DNA from 3 places in the Mediterraneibacter sp. NSJ-151 genome. Region 3 is predicted to be linked to each of the others. Evidence: riboswitches for the same ligand, from Rfam matches in the RefSeq annotation. Region 3 holds a riboswitch; each other region holds the start of a gene.
The links. A riboswitch is a leader RNA that binds a small molecule or an ion and turns the genes downstream of it on or off. The one in region 3 is predicted to bind FMN.
Positions count from the first base shown of each region.

Region 1: linked by a shared signal. The riboswitch ahead of LQE94_RS15955 (ECF transporter S component) and the one ahead of ribD (bifunctional diaminohydroxyphosphoribosylaminopyrimidine deaminase/5-amino-6-(5-phosphoribosylamino)uracil reductase RibD) in region 3 are both predicted to bind FMN.
Region 2: linked by a shared signal. The riboswitch ahead of LQE94_RS02640 (4Fe-4S binding protein) and the one ahead of ribD (bifunctional diaminohydroxyphosphoribosylaminopyrimidine deaminase/5-amino-6-(5-phosphoribosylamino)uracil reductase RibD) in region 3 are both predicted to bind FMN.

Region 1 covers NZ_JAKVPP010000025.1:8,644-15,141, reverse strand. Annotated here, with positions in the region: tRNA gene LQE94_RS15975 (tRNA-Gln) at 627-698, shown strand; tRNA gene LQE94_RS15970 (tRNA-Pro) at 733-806, shown strand; gene mgrA (L-glyceraldehyde 3-phosphate reductase) at 961-1,971, shown strand; gene LQE94_RS15960 (cysteine-rich small domain-containing protein) at 1,981-2,274, shown strand; FMN riboswitch at 2,412-2,546, shown strand; gene LQE94_RS15955 (ECF transporter S component) at 2,664-3,293, shown strand; gene LQE94_RS15950 (potassium/proton antiporter) at 3,600-5,189, shown strand; gene LQE94_RS15945 (cell wall hydrolase) at 5,355-6,110, shown strand; gene LQE94_RS15940 (Na+/H+ antiporter NhaC family protein) at 6,265-6,498, shown strand, end outside.
Region 2 covers NZ_JAKVPP010000002.1:155,979-162,476, reverse strand. Annotated here, with positions in the region: gene LQE94_RS02670 (Crp/Fnr family transcriptional regulator) at 12-671, opposite strand; gene trxB (thioredoxin-disulfide reductase) at 1,035-1,961, shown strand; gene LQE94_RS02655 (DUF6040 family protein) at 2,714-2,875, shown strand; gene LQE94_RS02650 (Rrf2 family transcriptional regulator) at 3,031-3,465, shown strand; gene LQE94_RS02645 (pyridoxamine 5'-phosphate oxidase family protein) at 3,677-4,072, shown strand; FMN riboswitch at 4,093-4,204, shown strand; gene LQE94_RS02640 (4Fe-4S binding protein) at 4,304-4,918, shown strand; gene LQE94_RS02635 (Sir2 silent information regulator family NAD-dependent deacetylase) at 4,915-5,859, shown strand; gene LQE94_RS02630 (protein-ADP-ribose hydrolase) at 5,856-6,498, shown strand, end outside.
Region 3 covers NZ_JAKVPP010000001.1:119,553-126,050, forward strand. Annotated here, with positions in the region: gene LQE94_RS00640 (penicillin-binding Tp47 domain C-containing protein) at 1-2,917, shown strand, start outside; gene LQE94_RS00645 (hypothetical protein) at 2,949-3,239, opposite strand; FMN riboswitch at 3,406-3,520, shown strand; gene ribD (bifunctional diaminohydroxyphosphoribosylaminopyrimidine deaminase/5-amino-6-(5-phosphoribosylamino)uracil reductase RibD) at 3,685-4,821, shown strand; gene ribE (riboflavin synthase) at 4,803-5,456, shown strand; gene LQE94_RS00660 (bifunctional 3,4-dihydroxy-2-butanone-4-phosphate synthase/GTP cyclohydrolase II) at 5,475-6,498, shown strand, end outside.

The DNA.
Region 1 (6,498 bases), on a different contig from region 3:
CCATATTTTCGATAACGTGAAGATGCTCCTCGTTGAAATTATGCATCCTCAACTTGCCCTTCCTATAACTTGCAGATACCCCCCCGCAGAAATTGTGCATCCTCAACTTGCTCTTTCAATGCTTTGCGGATGTTCCCCATCAAAATTTTGCATCTTCAAGCCCCTAGAATCCATTATCGCAGATATCGCCACTCAATATCCTTTGTTGCTATTCACTTCACAACTTGAGCCAATACATTACTTACAAAAAAATGATATAAGAAATTCGAGCGAATATGGAGTGAGCGTTGGAGACACTTAGAGCGTAAATTTTTGTGTTAATGAATTTGAACGAACGTGTTTGAAGCTGCATAGCAGCAAGTTTGAGTTCAAATTCATTTGCTTTTAGCAAAAATTTACGCCCTTATGTGTCACCCGCTCATGGAATCTGAGCAAGAATTCTTATATCAATTTTTTGTAAGGAACGTATTGCCAACTTAATGAACTAAATAGCAAATAAATATCTGACAATAGCGCTTAAAGAGTTGAAAATTCTAACGAAAAAAATATAAAAAAGCTCTTGATTTTTCTGGACAGTCTGATATAATAATCATGTTGCGTGTGACAAATAAGATAAATAAAGATGATGCGGAATGGTGTAATTGGCAGCACAGCAGACTCTGACTCTGTTAGTAGGGGTTCAAGTCCCTTTTCCGTAGCTTAGAATCTGGATTGTCCAGATTCTTTTATTATCGGAGTGTGGCTCAGCTTGGTAGAGCGCTACGTTCGGGACGTAGAGGTCGCGTGTTCGAATCACGTCACTCCGATGTTGTTATAGTATTTCACGAAGTCGATAAGGCTTCGTGATTTTTTTGTTTATAAGCAGATTGGGGTGGATTAACAGCTATCACTTTAAGAAAGTATAGTGTATAATGTCAATAATGAAGAAATAGCATATTTCATAAAAAGGGGGAACCGGCAATGGCAGATATCGCAAACATTTACAAAGCAGATGCATCAAGATATGATTTGATGCAGTACAACCGAGTGGGAAAAAGTGGCTTGAAATTTCCGGCAGTTTCGTTAGGCTTCTGGCATAACTTTGGAAGTAAAGATAATTATGATAACATGAAACAAATGTGTAGAACGGCGTTTGACCTCGGTATTACACAATTTGACCTGGCTAATAATTATGGCCCGGTATACGGAAGTGCAGAGAGTAATTTTGGTCGTTTAATGGAAGAGGATTTTCGGCCATATCGTGATGAGTTGGTGATTACAACCAAGGCAGGATATGATATGTGGGATGGGCCTTATGGAAACTGGGGCAGCAGAAAATATTTGATGGCAAGTTTGGATCAAAGTCTGAAACGGATGAAATTAGATTATGTGGATATTTTCTATCACCACAGAATGGATCCTGACACTCCGCTTGAAGAAACAATGCAGGCACTTGCGGATATTGTAAGAAGCGGGAAAGCTTTATATGCGGGTGTTTCTAATTATAATAAAGAGTATACGGAAAAAGCAGTTTCTATATTAAAAGAACTTCATTGTCCATTTATAGTGAATCAAAGAAGATATTCGATGTTTGATCGAACGATTGAAGAGGATGGAGTGAAAAAATATTGCAAAGAAGCTGGGGTTGGGATTATTGCGTTTAGTCCATTGGCTCAGGGAATGCTGACAGATAAATATCTGGAGGGGATTCCGCAAGATAGCAGAATTGCCAGAGATAATCGTTTTTTACACAAAAGTGATTTGACAGAAGAACGTTTGAGGCAAATTGCAGAGTTAAATGAACTGGCAAAACAGAGAGGACAGACACTTGCACAGATGGCTTTGTCCTGGGTATTAAAAGACGATGAGGTATGCTCAGTATTAATCGGCGCATCAAAACCATCACAGATTAAAGAAAATATATCAATTGTTGAGCAGACATCATTTTCAGAGGAAGAATTGAAAATGATTGAGAAAATTTGTGAAAGATAGGAACGTAAAATGAGTGAACAGCCAAAGTGGATGGGAAAGCATTACTCGTTTTTCTGTAATAAAGAATGTGAGTATTTTCCATGTCATAAAACAAATCATCCGGAAGATTTTAATTGTTTATTTTGCTATTGTCCGTTATATACTCTGGGAGATAAATGTGGAGGAAACTTTCGATATACAGAGAGCGGGATTAAAGATTGCACAGAGTGTATGTTGCCTCACAAGAGAGAAAATTATGGTTATATTATAGGTAAATACGGAGAAATCATGGAAAAGGCAAGGAAAACAGACGAAAAGAAATAAAATAGTTTCTAATCAAAAGAGGATTTCAAGAATGTGGATGAAGATTTTGAAAAAGTTCAGAAAATCAGAATTAATTTGTGAAAAACTCTTGATTTTATAAAAATACATGATTATACTTATATATGAAATTGAACAAAGAAATTCTTCGGGGTAGGGTGCAAGTCCCAACCGGCGGTATAGTCCGCGACCCACATAAGTGGTTGAACTGGTGACTCATAAGTTTGATGAGAATTCCAGTACCGACAGTAAAGTCTGGATGAGAGAAGAAATTGATGTCATAGAGATAACAAAGCCCCGGATTAGAAAATCCGGGGTTTCTTTTTTGACAACACTTCCAAGAAGACTTTCTTTCTTTTCAAAATCTATTTGTTTTAAAGGAGAGAAAAAAGATGAGCACAGGTAGTAATGTAGCAACAGCAGAAAAAACACAAAAAGTAGGAGTAAGAACGTTGGTTCAGATTGGTATGCTTGCAGCAATCGCAGTGGTATTGATGTTATTTGAGATTCCACTTCCATTTGCACCATCATTTTACAAGATTGATTTCAGCGAAGTTCCGGTAATGGTCGGATGTTTTGTAATGGGACCTTTGGCAGGTGCAGCAATCGAATTTGTTAAAATTCTTTTGAACTTTGTAATCAACGGAACAACTACAGCTGGTGTTGGAGAGGTAGCCAATTTTCTGGTAGGATGTGCATTGTGTGTACCGGCAGGTATTATTTACAAATATAAACGTACAAGAAAGGGCGCGTTGCTTGGTATGATAGCTGGAACACTTTTGATGGTTGTTGTAGGAAGTGCAATGAATGCATTTGTATTACTTCCAGTTTATGCAAAAGCATTTGGAATGCCAATCGACGCATTGGTAGCAATGGGAACTGCAGTTAATTCACACATCACAAGTCTTTCAACATTTGTGTTATTTGCAGTAGCACCATTTAACTTATTAAAAGGTATTTTGGTTTCACTGATTGTGTTATTGATCTACAAAAAAATCAGTCCTATTTTTAAAATGAGATAAGAATATCAGATGTGAGATGACTCCCACCTCTGTAGGTGGCGAGTAATGAATCAGTATCAGTGGTGGGAGTCAATCCCCCATCTGATATAGCCTCCGGCAGGATTGCAGAGATGCGCAGAAGAAGTATGTCATGCATTGCATGACGCGCATCTCGCAGCAAGAATGCAGAGGCATTCTTGAATAAAAAATAGTAGTGCAAAGAGGCGTTGGTATGCGTGGAACATACCAACGCCTCTTTTTCAGTTTCGTTTTATAAAGGGACATATGTTATAATAGGAAGAAATAGAAAAAAGAAGGGGTGAGTGTGTGGAGACAAGTTTAATTTTATGTGCGGTTGTAATTATAACATGTATTTTAACAAATAAGTTGACAAACAGGATTGGAGTGCCGGCTGTTTTAGTGTTTATGGCGATTGGAATGGTATTTGGAAGTGAAGGGATTTTTAAAATTCCATTCGATAATTTTGGGATAGCGGAAAAAATTTGTTCTACGGCACTTGTCTTTATTATGTTTTATGGTGGTTTTGGAACAAGTTTAAAAGCGGCAAAGCCGGTTCTTAAACAATCAATTTGCATGTCAACATTGGGGGTTGTATTAACATCGGTATTGACAGGTGTATTTTGTCATTATGTATTACATATGTCTCTTAAAGAAGGTATGTTGCTAGGCGCAGTTGTTGGTTCTACGGATGCAGCGTCAGTATTTTCTATATTACGATCAAAACAGTTAAACTTAAAAGATGGAACAGCATCTATTTTGGAAGTAGAAAGTGGAAGCAACGATCCAGTTGCTTATATGATGACGATGATCATTTTGAGTTGGATGTCATTGAGCAATCAAAATATTGTCTGGATGCTAATAAAACAGATTGGGGTCGGTTTTTTATTTGGAATAGGGGTTGGTGTACTTGCTGTTTGGAGTTTAAAGCATATTGAATTTGAAATCGAAGGTATGGATACAATTCTGATGATTGCATTGGTATTATTTGCTTATGCCGGTTCTGTATTGCTTGGAGGAAATGGATATCTGAGTGTGTATTTACAAGGGATTATAATAGGAAATCAGAAATTTGATCATAAAGTTGTATTGATTCACTTCTTTGATGGAATCAATCATCTGGCGCAGATTTTAATTTTCTTCTTGTTAGGATTACTTGTTTTCCCATCGCAATTATTGGGAATTGCAGGAAGTGCAATATTGGTTTTTATAGGTTTGACTTTTATCGCAAGGCCGATAGCAACTTTTTTGTTGCTTTTGCCATTCCGTGCAAGCTTTAAACAGAAAACCTTGATTGCATTTTCCGGATTGCGAGGCGCCGCTTCGATCGTATTTGCAATTATGGTGACAGTAAGTCCGGTTTATACGAAAAGTGATGTGTTTAACATCGTATTTTGTGTGGCGTTGATTTCTGTTACATTTCAGGGGCTCTTACTTCCGGTGGTTGCAGAACGACTTGATATGGTAGATGATGGACAAAATGTTATGAAGACATTTAGTGATTATCAGGAAGAACAACAGATTCAATTAATTCAAATGAAAATGGAAAAGGATCATAAGTATGTGGGTAAAAAGATTTCTGAACTGCGGATAAAAAATATGTTGATCGTTTTGATTAAACGTGGTGATGAGGATATTATCCCAAGGGCTGAAGTGAAGATAAAAGAAGGAGATATTCTTGTACTGAACGCGCAATCCTATGAAGGGGATATTGATATGGTATTGAGGGAAGAAACGGTGGAAGAAGGAGATGGAAGAATCGGGTGTCAGATTAAAGATTTACCGAAAATGGAAGAGCGAATGATTGCGTTAATCCGACGAGAAGATGGCTCGACAGTTATCCCAAAAGGAGAGACGGTTATTCAAAAGGGAGATGTTCTGGCAATCAGTGGAAATTAAAATTTATTGTTGACAAGTTTGAAATTTTATATTAGAATGTCGACTCGTAACAAAATTGTAACATTTGTAATAAAAACGAAAAAAATGAATATAATTTATTATAACTCGTTAATTAAAGTGAAATAAAATTGCAAAGAATGTTACGAAATTGTAGGAGGAGACTATATGATTCAATATAAAAGATGGGTATCTATGGCGGTAGTTGCAACCACGGTTACGGTGATGACATTAGGCGTTAATACACAGGCTGCGGAGCATCATACAGAAATGATGTATGCATCCGACCACATGGAAATCGCATCCTTTGCTCAATTACTTCAGGATTCAGAACGAACAGATGAAATTGTTATGGAAAATGAATATCAGGAGGCAGGATTGCTGACAGTAGAAGAGTTGGACAAGAAAATAGCAGAGCAGAAACAAGCAGAAAAAGAAGCGGAAGAGAAAGCTTTGCAGGAGAAGAAAGAAGCGGAAGAAAAGGCGCAGCGCGAATTAGAGGAAGCGCAGAAAAAAGAAGCAGAACGTATTGCGGCAGAGCAGGCGGAGGCACAAAGAAAAGCCGAAGAGGAAGCAGCTGTGGCACAGCTTCAGGAAGCAGACAAAGAACTGTTGGCATCGATTATTTTTTGTGAGGCGGGAAATCAACCTTACGAAGGTCAGGTAGCAGTCGGAGCGGTTATTATGAATCGTGTGAAAAGTGCGGTGTATCCAAACAGTATTTCAGAGGTAGTATACCAATCAGGACAATTTGGCCCGGCGATGACAGGGTGGCTTGACAGTGTCAGATATAGTGCAGGGTATACACCAAGTGCTATGCAGGCAGCAATAGATGCGTTGTCCGGAAGTAATCCAATCGGAGATTGTCTCTATTTTGATCAAGGCGGTATGGGATACCAGCTGGGAGATCATTATTTTCACTAAAATTGAATTGAAATAAATAAAGACAGATGATTGATGAAAATTGATCGTCTGTTTTACTTTTTGTGGAAATAGGAAAATATTTTCACTGTCCAAAATAAGAAAAGAATGGTACAATGGGTTCTGTTAGGAAAAATGAGGAGAGAAGTAGAGTATGATGCAAAAGAAAAAAAGTAATCCAATTGCCTTGATGCCTATTGTAGTATTTCTTGTGTTGTATCTGGGGTTGGGAATTTTGTTTGAGTATGTGCTGGAGATTCCGATGGGATTTTATAATGTGCCAATCGTAATCGCATTTTTGGTGGCCATACTGGTAGCTTGTCTGCAGAATCGGACAGTTAGTTTTGATGAAAAGCTGGAATTAATGGCGCAAGGTTTGGCGGATAAGAAT
Region 2 (6,498 bases), on a different contig from region 3:
GAAAAACAGTTTTATGATCTTTGTAGTGTTTCAAGTCTTTTCGAATCAAGGATTGTGATTTTGCCGCGGGAGAGTCTGACAAGCCCCTCGCCTTGAAAGTATCGAAGCATTCGAGTGATAACTTCCCTGTGGGAACCAAGATGATTGGCGATAGTTTCGTGAGTGATTTTCAATTCATTTGCACCTTCAATAGAGGTCTCTTCTAAAAGAAATGAAGCAATACGCTTATCCAAGCTCTTCCACATGATTTGTTCAATCAGCCACATGACATCAGAAAAACGGGTGGCTATTAACTCATTGGTATAGTTTGCGACGGGAGCAGATTCCTTCATAATGCCCTTATAGATTTCAGCAGGGATGATCCAAAGATCAGTATCTTTTTCTGCTTCAATGGTTACTTCAAATTGAATGGAGCGTATGATACATGAGGCGGATAAAAGACACATATCCATATCGAACAGACGGTAAAGTGTAATCTCTCGTCCTTCATCTGAAAGTATGTAGGTTCGAAGCTGCCCGGATTTAACCAGTAATAATCCAGTGCAATCCAGGTTTCCATTGTGAATGATTGTCCCTTTTTTTACATACTGTGTGATTAAATTGTCTGAAATTAGTTTTTTCTGTGCTATGTTCAAGTCATTCCATAGTGGAAAATAATTTTCGAAGTTCATAACAGTTATCTCCTTTACGAACATAGTATACTTGCTTTTTTAAGATGCGTCAATTCCATAATTGACATATGCCATAAATAGAAATAAAAAGAAGCGTGATAAAGTAAATTGTCTTTTCTGTGATATCATCACGGAAGCAAGATCTTTTATGCGGTATATTAAGTTCAAACAGGAGGAAGGGGTTAAAAAATATGACATCAATAAATATAAATAAAGAAAAGTTTGGACAATTAATTCATAAGGAAAAACTGGTTTTATATCGAGATGGAAAGGCAATAGATTCTATTGTTGCACCCGAATCAAAAAAATGATAGAAAACTTTATTAATGAAGCTTTGGAAAAATAAAATAGGAGGACTGTTGTATGAATGAAAATCATGTTTACGATATGATTATCGTGGGAGGAGGACCTGGTGGGTATACATCAGCATTATACGCAGCCAGAGCAGGACTTGAAACAATTGTTTTAGAAAAATTATCTGCAGGTGGTCAGATGTCATTGACCTGGCAGATTGATAACTATCCTGGTTTTGAAAATGGAATTGACGGATTTTCATTGGCAGAGAAAATGCAAAAACAGGCGGAAAAATATGGTGCTAAAAGTGAATATGCAGAAGTTTTTAATATGGATTTAGCAGGAAAGCTTAAGAGAGTAGAAACCAGTTCGGGAATTTATATTGGGAAAACAGTAGTGATAGCTACAGGAGCAAATCCAAGAGAACTTGGTCTTGATAAAGAAAAAGAATTGATAGGTCATGGAGTTGCTTATTGTGCCGCCTGTGATGGTATGTTTTATAAAGATAAGATTGTGGTTGTTGTTGGTGGTGGAAATTCTGCTATATCAGATGCTACTCTTTTAAGTCGAATTGCTAAGAAAGTTATCATTGTTCATCGAAGGGATACATTACGTGCAACAAAAATTTACAATGACCAGCTGATGAAAACTGAAAATATAGAGTTTCGATGGAATAGTACAGTAAAAGAACTGCTTTATGGAGAACGATTGACTGGTGTGCGGTTGAAAGATACAGTTACAGGAGAAGAAAACATTATAGAATGTGACGGCTTGTTTGTGAGTATAGGAAGAAAACCGACAATAGATTTTTTAGATAATCAGATAGAACTGGATAATAAAGGATATATTGTGGCAGGTGAAAATACTGAAACGAGTATTCCGGGTGTTTATGCTGTAGGAGATGTCAGAACAAAGTTACTTCGTCAGATAGTAACAGCTGTTGCAGATGGGGCTGTGGCAGTACATATGGCAGAAAAATATATGGGGAAAATGTAAAGTGAATTACGCCTTTTTGCATAGGAATTGTTTTGTTAAGTTAAACAATGAAACAGAAAATAGTCATTTTGATAGACCATGTTTACTATAAATAATCAGAATTTGAATAGTGAACTTTTTATACTGAAATATGTACGATTTCAATAATGACATGAACTTATGGGAACGTATTGCGGATACTTTGTGAACTTTATCCTGATACAATGATTATGCTGATGAAAATAGCCCACACAAAGGGGCTGGGGAGTTGAAGTGTCGAAGACACTTTTTTAAAAGAATTTCAGGGAAAAATGAATATTTCTGAAGGTATACTGGTTCTTGAAAAATTTGTAGGAATATAAAAATATAGATGTATAAGAGAAAATCAAATCTTGTACACCTATTTTTATACAAGAAATTCGTAAAGTAAGGGGTCATTATTATGAGTAAAAAATTAGTGGCATTTTTCAGTGCAAGCGGAACAACAAAAAAGTAGCAGAAATGATTGCAGAGGAAGTAAAAGCAGATTTCTTATGCAAGGCAGGGAAAATTAGAGATGCCGGCGATCCAAGAGGGTGCGGATGCCAGAAAAATTGATGAGAAATTTCAGAATGGGCAGACACAATCAGCGTCATGGAAAGTGATGGAAAACCAAATCATAAAAAGACAAAATATACTGTTGAAGAAAATACAGATTTATAAGTCTGCTTCAAGAGTTTGTGACAGGTGCAGATTCTTTCGGACAATTAAGCAATAGAATCTCAAATAGTATCATGATGGCGATAATGAGTACAGCTATTGCAATCTACTTCGGAAAATGGATAAAATCAATCATTCCGATGAACCTTATTCTACTATTACTTCTTGTGCACGTGGTCTATATCGGAATCCGAAGTTATGTGAAAGACTGGCGGGAGGAACGAGGCTATTACTAAAACAAAAAGAGAACAGGAAGATTTTGTAAAGTATCTTTCTGTTTTTTTCTAAAGCAGACTATTGATTGTATTTATATTAAGTTTTCAACAACAATGTAACCATTGAAATTACATCTGTTTTTTGATATGATTACTGTCAAAGAGAGGTGTTTATAATGCAGATTTCAAGTAGATTTACAATGGCAATCCATATGTTTGCCTGTATAGATACATTTTCGAATCAGAAGATGACTAGTGATTTTATGGCAGCAAGCATTGGAACTAATCCGGTGATTGTTCGTAAAATATTGCAACAATTAAAGGCTGCTGGTCTTATTGAAGTTGCAAGAGGGACAGGCGGTGTGACAATTACCAGACCATTGGAGCAGATTACATTCCTTGATGTGTATAAAGCAGTGGAATGTGCACCAGATGAAGAACTGTTTCATTTTCATGAGAATCCCAATCAGAAATGTCCGGTAGGAAAGAATATTCACCATGTTCTTGATAAGAGACTGTTAGAAGTACAGAAGGCAATGGAGGAAAAACTTTCAGAAATGACACTTGCTGATGTGAAAAAAGATATTGCAGTGTATACAGAGGAAGAGTAGTCTACAGAAGGCTTCGGATGAGTGATTATATCATCACAATTTCCGGAGCCTTTTCGTTTTTCATAATCAATGTAAAATCTTCAAAAGGAGTTGTAACAAAAAAAGTTACAAAAAGTTTGATGTAACTATTGACATTACATTAAACGGATGATATTGTATAGCTGCAAGATGTAATAATCATTGTTACAACATATCGAGGAGGTAATTTAAAATGCAGAAAGTAGTAGAATTTTTACAGAAAAACCCGGTTCAGTATTTAGCAACCGTCGGAAGAGATGGAAAGGCAAAATGCCGTCCATTCATGTTCTGTTTTGAGCAGGACGGAAAGCTTTGGTTCTGTACTAACAACACAAAGGATGTTTACAAGGATATGTTAGCAAATCCTGAAGTAGAAGTATCAGTATCTTCCCCTGAATACGCATGGATTCGCCTTCATGGTAAAGCAGTATTTGAGGACAACAAGAGTGTAAAGGAAGGATGCATGAACAATCCTATCGTTAAGGGACAGTACCAGACAGCAGATAATCCTATTTTTGAGGTATTCTATCTTGAAAATCCGCATGGTTTAATCGCAGATTTCTCTGGAAATCCACCTTATGAATTTTAAAGATAATTAACAGAAAAAATTACAGTCTTCGGGGCAAGGTGTAATTCCTGACCGGCAGTATAGTCTGCGAGCAAAAGCTGATATGGTGCAATTCCATAACCGACGGTAAAGTCCGGATGAGAGAAGATATGATAAAACAAGTCCCGCAGGGAATCCCGTCCTGCGGGCTGTTTTAATTGCCATGATGACATATAAAAAACTTACACCGATACTGAAAGGAGAGACTTTGAAATGACAAAAATGGATTATCTTAAACTTCTGGTGGATGAAATTCATTCAACAACAGTTGCAACGATAGGTTCAGATGGACATCCTCAGACAAGAATCATAGATATGATGTACTATGATGAAGAAGGTGTGTATTTCCTTACAGCAAAGGGAAAAGCATTTTATGACCAGTTAATGGAGCAGCAGTATGTGGCAATATCCGCAACAAAAGACAAAATTGCGGTGTCTCTGCGTGGAAAAATAAAGAACATCGGAAAAAAGAATCTTGATATTATGTTTGAAAAAAATCCATATATGAAGAAAATCTATCCGGGAGATACGAAAGATGCAATCGAAGTGTTTCGGCTGTATGAGGCACAGGGAGAGTATTTTGATATCAGCAATCCATCAAATATTGTGAGGGATACTATAACAATTGGAAAAACCGAGGCAGTTCAGACAGGGTATTTTATTGGAAAAGAATGTATTGGATGCAAACTGTGTTACTCTGTATGTCCGCAAAAATGCATTGATATATCTTCAGTTCCGGTTACTATCAACCAGAATCATTGTCTGCATTGCGGAAGATGTGCAGAAATTTGTCCGAAGCAGTGTATTGAGAAAAGAGGTTCATTATGATTTTTAAGAAAATCAGAAAAGGGCATGCTGACTGGAGAAACTTTTTATGTAGTACTCCGGCAAGGGATTATGTATTCCAAAAGGATGCATATGAAGACCAGATTGACAGGGCAGCAAAGAATATAAGAAATACAGACTGTGTTATAATCGGGGCAGGAGCCGGGGCATCGACAGCTGCGGGAATCCAATATGGTGGTAAAAGGTTTACAGACAATTTTGAAGAATTTATAAAAAAATACGGTGAGTACTACATGACAGATATGTATGCAGCCGGATTTTATCCATATCCGTCTGAGGAGGCAAAGTGGGGATACTGGTCAAAACATGCATTGATGAACCGCTTTGATCCTCCGGCATTGCCGCTTTATACAGAGCTTTATGATATTGTAAAGAACAAAGAATATTTTGTACTTACAACCAATGTGGATCATCAGTTTTATAAAGCGGGATTCGATGAAAAAAGAATATTTGCAACACAGGGAGATTATGGGAAAATCCAGTGCCAGAAAGCCTGTCATCTAAAGACTTACGATGCAAAAGACCTGTTTCGTAAAATGGATAAAGCAAGAAGAGACTGCCTGATTCCATCAGAACTTGTACCAAAATGTCCGGTGTGTGGCGGCAATATGGCTATGAATCTCCGTTGTGATAATTATTTTGTGGAAGATGAAGCGTGGCATGAGGCAGCCGACAGGTATGCGGGTTTTCTGGAACAGAATAAAGATAAAAGGGTTGTTCTTTTGGAACTTGGAGTTGGATTTAATACGCCGATTATTATACGTTTCCCTTTTGAAAAGATGGTGAGGGAGAACTCGTCTTATAGTTTGATACGCCTGAATATGGATGAAGCGGTAGTTCCGGAAAGCTTCGGGGAACGTGTAATCGGTATTGGCGGTGATATGGCAAAGGCAATTACTGATATAAGGGGGCTGGTATTATGACACAGGATGAGCGAAGAGAATATCTAATTCAGTATCTTTTAAAAGAAGAAATACCGTTTGGCAGACAGAACATTCCTACGGATAAGCAGGGGCAGGAAAATCTGATCCGCTCACTTATGAATGTCAGACCGCCAAGACCAATCAGTAATGATTTTTTGAAAATACAGGATGAGTATCTTACAGAAAGAAATATAGAGCGTGGAATCACAGATGTTGACACGCTTGCACCTGTAAAATCTGATTCGAGATTATATATCTGGCAGGGGGATATTACCACTTTGAAATGTGATGCGATCGTGAATGCGTGTAACTCACAGATGCTTGGTTGTTTTTCGCCGATGCATGCCTGTATTGATAACTTTATTCATACTTATGCTGGAATGGAACTTCGTCTGAAAATGCATGAAATTATGGCAAAGCAGGGGCATGAAGAAGAGACCGGCAAAGCAAAGATAACATCGGGATACAATCTTCCGACAAAATATATTCTTCATACGGTAGGACCTATTATACAATGGAAAGTCACAAAAGAAGATGAAGACCTGTTGGCAAGCTGCTACACAGAGTGCCTAAAGCTTGCAGCTGATACGGGTGTGGAATCTATTGCATTCTGTTGTTTGTCTACAGGTGTATTCCGCT
Region 3 (6,498 bases):
CAATCTTGCATATTGGAAAGATAAAACCATATTTGTAACAACAGACGGACAGGAAGTTGCAATTGGTGATATTAAGTCAAACATCAAAGATTATAAAGTAACAGGACTGAAGTATGTACCGGTAAAAGTAAAGACAGCAGACCTTTCAGCATTAAAAGAGAAATATGCGGTAGTAGAGAATGGTGGAACACTTAGAGGTGGATACGGAGAAGGAAACTTAAGTTCCTATGAAGTGACAGCAAATGTAACAGATAATACAAATGGCTTAAAAGAAGCGGCAAAGAACGATGACGGAAGTTTTGTATTCTCAGCAAGAAAGAATGATGGAACAGAATCAGGACTGAAAGATGTCAGCTTAAAGAAAGCGGATGTAACACCATCTGTAAGAAAAACAACAGATGGAAAGAAAAATACAGGAGCATTCGGAGATTTCCTGAGAGTAGATTTGGATGGAAACTACGGAGATCTGGGAGCAAATATGCAGGCAGTAGAGTGGACATACTATGGTTCAGACAGTAGCCGAACAAATGCAGTTGCAACATATGGAACAAAATTTGCATCAGATAACTGGATGCACAAATCAATGGGAATCCAGCTTGCATTAACAGAATCAGAGAGATTCCAGTTGCCAGAAGGAACAGACGGAACAGGATATTGGAAACTGACAGTATATGCACTTGGATATGAAGATTACACATATGAATTTGAAGTAGGAGCAGATAATCTTGCATTAGAAGAAAAAGAAGCAAGTGCAGAAGATCTTGCAGCATTACAGGCAAAAGTAACAGAGGCAGAAGGACTTACAGAGTCAGATTACACAGCAGATAGCTGGAGCAATCTGCAGACAGAACTTCAGGAATCAAAAGACCTGCTTGCAAAAGAAAAACCATTGGAGGCAGAAGTAAAAGAGCAGACAACACATTTGACAGAAGCAATCAATAATCTGGTGAAGGCAGAGACAAAAGAAACATATGTCCTTATGAATATTCCGTATGCAGCATTCTATAAAGCAGAGACAACAAACAATGAAGTAGAAGTGGATGCATTTACTTCAGCTACATTGAATAAAACACGCACAACGGGACTTTCAGGCGGTTCTTATCATGCAAATGAAGATGGTTCTAAAATTGATGGTATTACATATGCAGTAAAAGTGGATTCTTCTGTAGATCTTACAAAATATAAAGAAGTCAAAGATACAGATAAGGTAGAAATTACAGTAACAAATCGTGGAAAAACATCTACAACAACACTGGAAGGAAAAGATACTTTATTCCAGAATGAAACATATGCTTATTATCCATTAACAGAGACTCCTGCAAACTACAAAGAAGTTTCACTTGACGAAAATGGCAATCTTGTATTCAGTGAGGTAAAAGGACAGGGAGCAAAAGCTCTGACAGGAGTTACAGCAGAATTATTAACACAGTCTTCTTATGGTGATTATCAGCTTAATCTTGATGGACTTCCGAAAGATGAAATCACATCTTCTAATGTAAATGCGGTTGTTGTAAGAACAACAGATGGAACAGCATATGGTATGCGTCATCTTGAAAATATCTGGAGAGGAAACGAGCTGGCTTGGAGTACAGGATATACAGATTCAGTACATGGTTGCCCGACATCTTCCGCACATTACACATCTATGATGGGCAAGACAATTGACAATATTGAATATTACACAACAAATGGATTGTATACAATTGATATCGAAGATCTGTATGTCCCTGTAAAATTTGCAAAAACTGAAGATGCAATTAAGGTAGCAGATGCAGATATTTCTGCAGGTAAGACAACAATTGAATTGAATCTTCAGGATGACTTTGATCCAGAGTATAGTGTGGATGGTTTAGACGTGACAGTAGAAGGAAATGTATTGACATATAAGGCAGCTACAGAAACAAGAGCGGCAGGTTCAATAGAACCAGGTAAATATACGCTCACAGTAAAAGATAAAAATGGCAAATATGCAGATATTGTTACATCCTTCCTGCTGACAACAACAAATATGCCAGCTGCTTATGATTCAGAGAATAAGAAACTTGTACAGGCAGAAGGATTTGATGCTGATGCATTAAATTCATATATCGGGAAAATCACTTCTGTAAATGTAAATGGCACAGATTATGCAGCAACCGGAAGAGGCAAAGTTGAGATTATTGGAAGTGACGGAACATTAAAGACAGATGCAGCGCCATTTAAAGATGCGGTAGCGGGAACAGAATTCCAGATTACAGTAACTTCAACGGGATATACAACCCCTCTTGCATTTACTTATAAGGTTGCAGGAGAAACTCCGGCACCGGTTGTAGTTGATACTTCTGCACTGGAAGCAGCAATCGTAGAAGCGAACGGATTAAAAGAATCTGACTATACAGCAGAAAGCTGGGCAACATATCAGGCAGCCCTTGTCAATGCAAGAAGCGTAGCAGAAGCAAAAGAAAGTCAGGAAGCAGTAGATCAGGCAAAAGCAACATTGGATGCAGCAAAGACAGCTCTTGTAAAAGCAGAACAGCCGGTAAGTGTTGATACTTCTTCACTTGAAAAAGCAATCTCTGATGCAGAAGCGTTGAAAGAAGCAGATTACACAGCAGATAGCTGGAAAGCAATGCAGACAGCACTTACAAAAGCAAAGAGTGCTTTGCAGGCAAAAGAAAGCCAGACAGCAGTGGATGAGGCAAGCAATACTTTGAACAGTGCAATCAAAGGACTGGTTAAGAAATCAAGTCAGACAACACAGACAACAAATAAGACGAATAGCACAACCAATAAAACAGGCAACACAACAAAGACAAGTGGAACAAATGCTGCTAAAACAGGAGATGTGACAAGCGTGCTTGGTTGGTTAGGTCTTGCAGTATCTTCACTTGGTGCAGGTGTCGGTGGAGTGACATGGAAGAGAAGAAAACGCAAATAAGTTTTTAGCCAGGTGCTAGACAGGACTTAAATCAGTTGTCGGTTTCAAGACCGGCGAAAAATAGTTCATATGCATCATCTTCGCAAGTGAGAACAGGAGAATTTTCTCCACCGCCATTGGTGCTTCGTTTCATTGTGGCATAAAATTCATCTCCGGCTTGAATGATATCCATAGGATAAATATCATAGCCCTCTTGCTGACAAATCAGGCAGAATTCCCCCAATGGGTCTTCTGCCTTTTTTGATGCAAGAAACCGTTTTTTTAATTCCGGGGTATGTATTGCTTTCTTCTGAAGCTCATCTAATTGTTCAATCGTGTTCATGTGCAGGCCCTCCTTGATAGGTTTTTATTATTGTAGCAAATCCAAAATGGATAGGCAATGGGGAAAAGAACCAGATAGGGACTTTCGAGTGCCAGATAGGGACGGAGTTTGCTATTTCCAAACTTTTGCTTTACAAATGATATATAAAGTATTATGATAAAAAAAACGAAATCTTCAGGGCAGGGTGCGATTCCCTACCGGCGGTAAAGCCCGCGGGCCGAGAGGCATGATCCGGTGTGATTCCGGAGCCGACAGTATAGTCTGGATGAAAGAAGATGATGGTACAGTTATTTTAATAGATGAATGTAGTGTCTGAGCTCTGAGATGGTGATCCATTTCAGAGCTTTTTTGGTTAACAGATCATTTGTCAGTTATATGTAACAGATCATTTCCCCTGTAGGTATCCTGCAGGGGTTTTTGTATAACTAAGAAAGAAGGAAGAGAAATGACGGATCAGGAATACATGCTCCGGGCAATCCAGCTTGCAAAAAAGGGAGAAGGATGGACGAATCCGAATCCGATGGTGGGTGCGGTAATCGTAAAAGACGGCCGGATCATCGGGGAAGGTTATCATAAAAAATGCGGAGAACTTCATGCAGAGCGCAATGCAATCGCATCGCTTACAGAATCGGCAGAGGGTGCGACAATCTATGTTACGCTGGAACCATGCTGTCATTATGGCAAGACACCGCCGTGTACGGAAGCAATCATAGAACAGAAGATTAAAAAAGTGGTGATTGGTTCCAGGGATCCGAATCCAAAGGTGGCAGGAAAAGGTGCACAGATATTGCGTGAATCGGGAATTACAGTAGTTCGGGATTTTATGCGGGAAGAATGTGACTGTCTGAACCCAGTATTCTTCCATTATATTACGACGAAGACACCGTATGTAGTGATGAAATATGCCATGACACTGGATGGGAAAATTGCGACAAAGACGGGTGCATCGAAGTGGATCACAGGAGAACCGGCCAGACAAGAAGTGCAGCATATGCGGCACCGCTATATGGGTATTATGGCAGGTATCGGGACTGTACTTGCGGATGATCCGATGTTGAATGTCCGGGGGGAAGGATGGAAAAGTCCGGTCAGGATAGTATGCGACAGTAGTCTTAGGATACCGCTTGACAGCCAGATTGTAAGAAGTGCAAAAGAGTACCGGACAATCGTGGCTTATGCAGGACGGGAAGAGAACGAAGAAATAACAGAAAAAATAGAACAGTTACATGCGAAAGGAGTAGATACCGTCTGCTGTCCGGATGAAAAAGGTCAGATAGACCTTAAAAAGCTGATGACATATCTTGGAAATAAGGGCATTGACAGCATTCTGCTAGAAGGCGGAGGCACACTGAATGACAGTGCACTGCGGGCAGGAATAGTAAAAGAGGTACACTGTTTTATCGCACCAAAGTTATTTGGCGGAAAGAACAGTAAGACACCGGTGGAAGGAATCGGCATCGGACTTCCCTCAGAAGCATTGAAACTGAAATGTACGGATATCTGCCGGATCGGTGAAGATATTAGGATAATCTGTCAGATATGTGGAAAAGAACAGGAGGGGCCATGTTTACAGGAATCGTAGAAGAGAAAGGAACGGTCCGCTATATACAGCTGACCGGAGAGTCAGGGGTTCTGGCAGTCAGGGCGAAGAAGGTATTGGAAAGAACGAAGATTGGTGACAGTATTGCAGTCAATGGAGTGTGTCTGACCGTTACATCACTTCAGCCGGATGGATTTACTGCAGATGTGATGGCAGAGACCATCAGGAGAAGCAGTCTGGGAAGCTGTAAAGCCGGAAGTCAGGTGAATCTGGAACGGGCAATGGCGGCAGACGGAAGATTCGGAGGACATATCGTAAGCGGTCATATTGACGGAACCGGAGTGATCCGCTCTCTGGTCCGGGAGGAGAATGCCATCTGGGTATCTATCGGAACATCGTCGCAGATATTACATCTGATCGTGGAAAAAGGATCCATCTGTATAGACGGCATCAGTCTGACAGTGGCAAAAGTAGATGAAGAGGGATTTCAGGTATCGGTTATCCCGCATACAGGAGAAGAAACGACGCTTTTGGAAAAAGTGCCGGGTGATTCGGTGAATCTGGAGAATGATGTGATTGGAAAATACGTAGAAAGGCTGTTAGGCCTTGGAAAGAGTGAAGAAGAGAAAAAAGAATCCGGAATTACGATGGAATTTTTGCAGGAATTCGGATTTTAGAACAGGAGGATAAATAGAATGTCACAAAACAATCAGTACAATACAATCGAAGAAGCACTGAGGGATCTGAGGGAAGGAAAGATTATTCTGGTTACGGATGATCCGGACAGAGAGAATGAAGGGGATCTGGTATGTGCAGCAGAGTTCGCGACACAGGAGAATATTAATTTTATGGCGACTTATGCGAAAGGGCTTATCTGTACACCGATGAGTGCGGAAGTTGCAGCAAGGCTTAACTTTCCACCGATGGTTGCGGAGAATACCGATAATCACAGCACAGCATTTACCGTTGCGGTGGATCATGTCGATACAACGACAGGTATTTCGGCAGCAGAACGTTCCTATACAATCATGAAATGTGTGGATGAAGATGCGAAGCCGGAAGATTTCAGAAGACCGGGACATGTATTTCCGCTCATTGCCAGAAAAGGCGGAGTCCTGGTGCGGAACGGACACACAGAGGCAACGACTGATCTGATGAGACTGGCTGGATTGAAAGAATGCGGCGTGTGTTGTGAGATTATGAAAGAAGATGGCACAATGATGCGTACACCACAGTTGTGGGAACTTGCAAAAGAGCATAATCTTACATTTGTTACAATCCGTGATCTTCAGGATTACATGAGAATTCATGAAAAACATGTAAAAGAAGAGGCGGTTGCAGACCTTCCGACACAGTATGGAGATTTCAGACTTCACGGATATATCAATGATATTACAGGAGAACATCATCTTGCGCTGGTAAAAGGTGATATCGGAGACGGTGAAGATGTACTTTGCAGGGTACATTCGGAGTGCCTGACAGGTGATGCATTTGGTTCCCTTAGATGTGACTGCGGTCTACAGCTTCAGACAGCAATGCGTCAGGTAGAAGCAGAAGGCAGAGGGATCATTCTTTATATGAGACAGGAAGGCAGAGGAATCGGGCTGCTCAATAAGATCAAAGCATATGCACTGCAGGAGCAGGGATATGATACGGTAGAGGCCAATGTAAAGCTGGGATTTGCACCGGATCTCAGAGAGTACTGGATCGGAGCGCAGA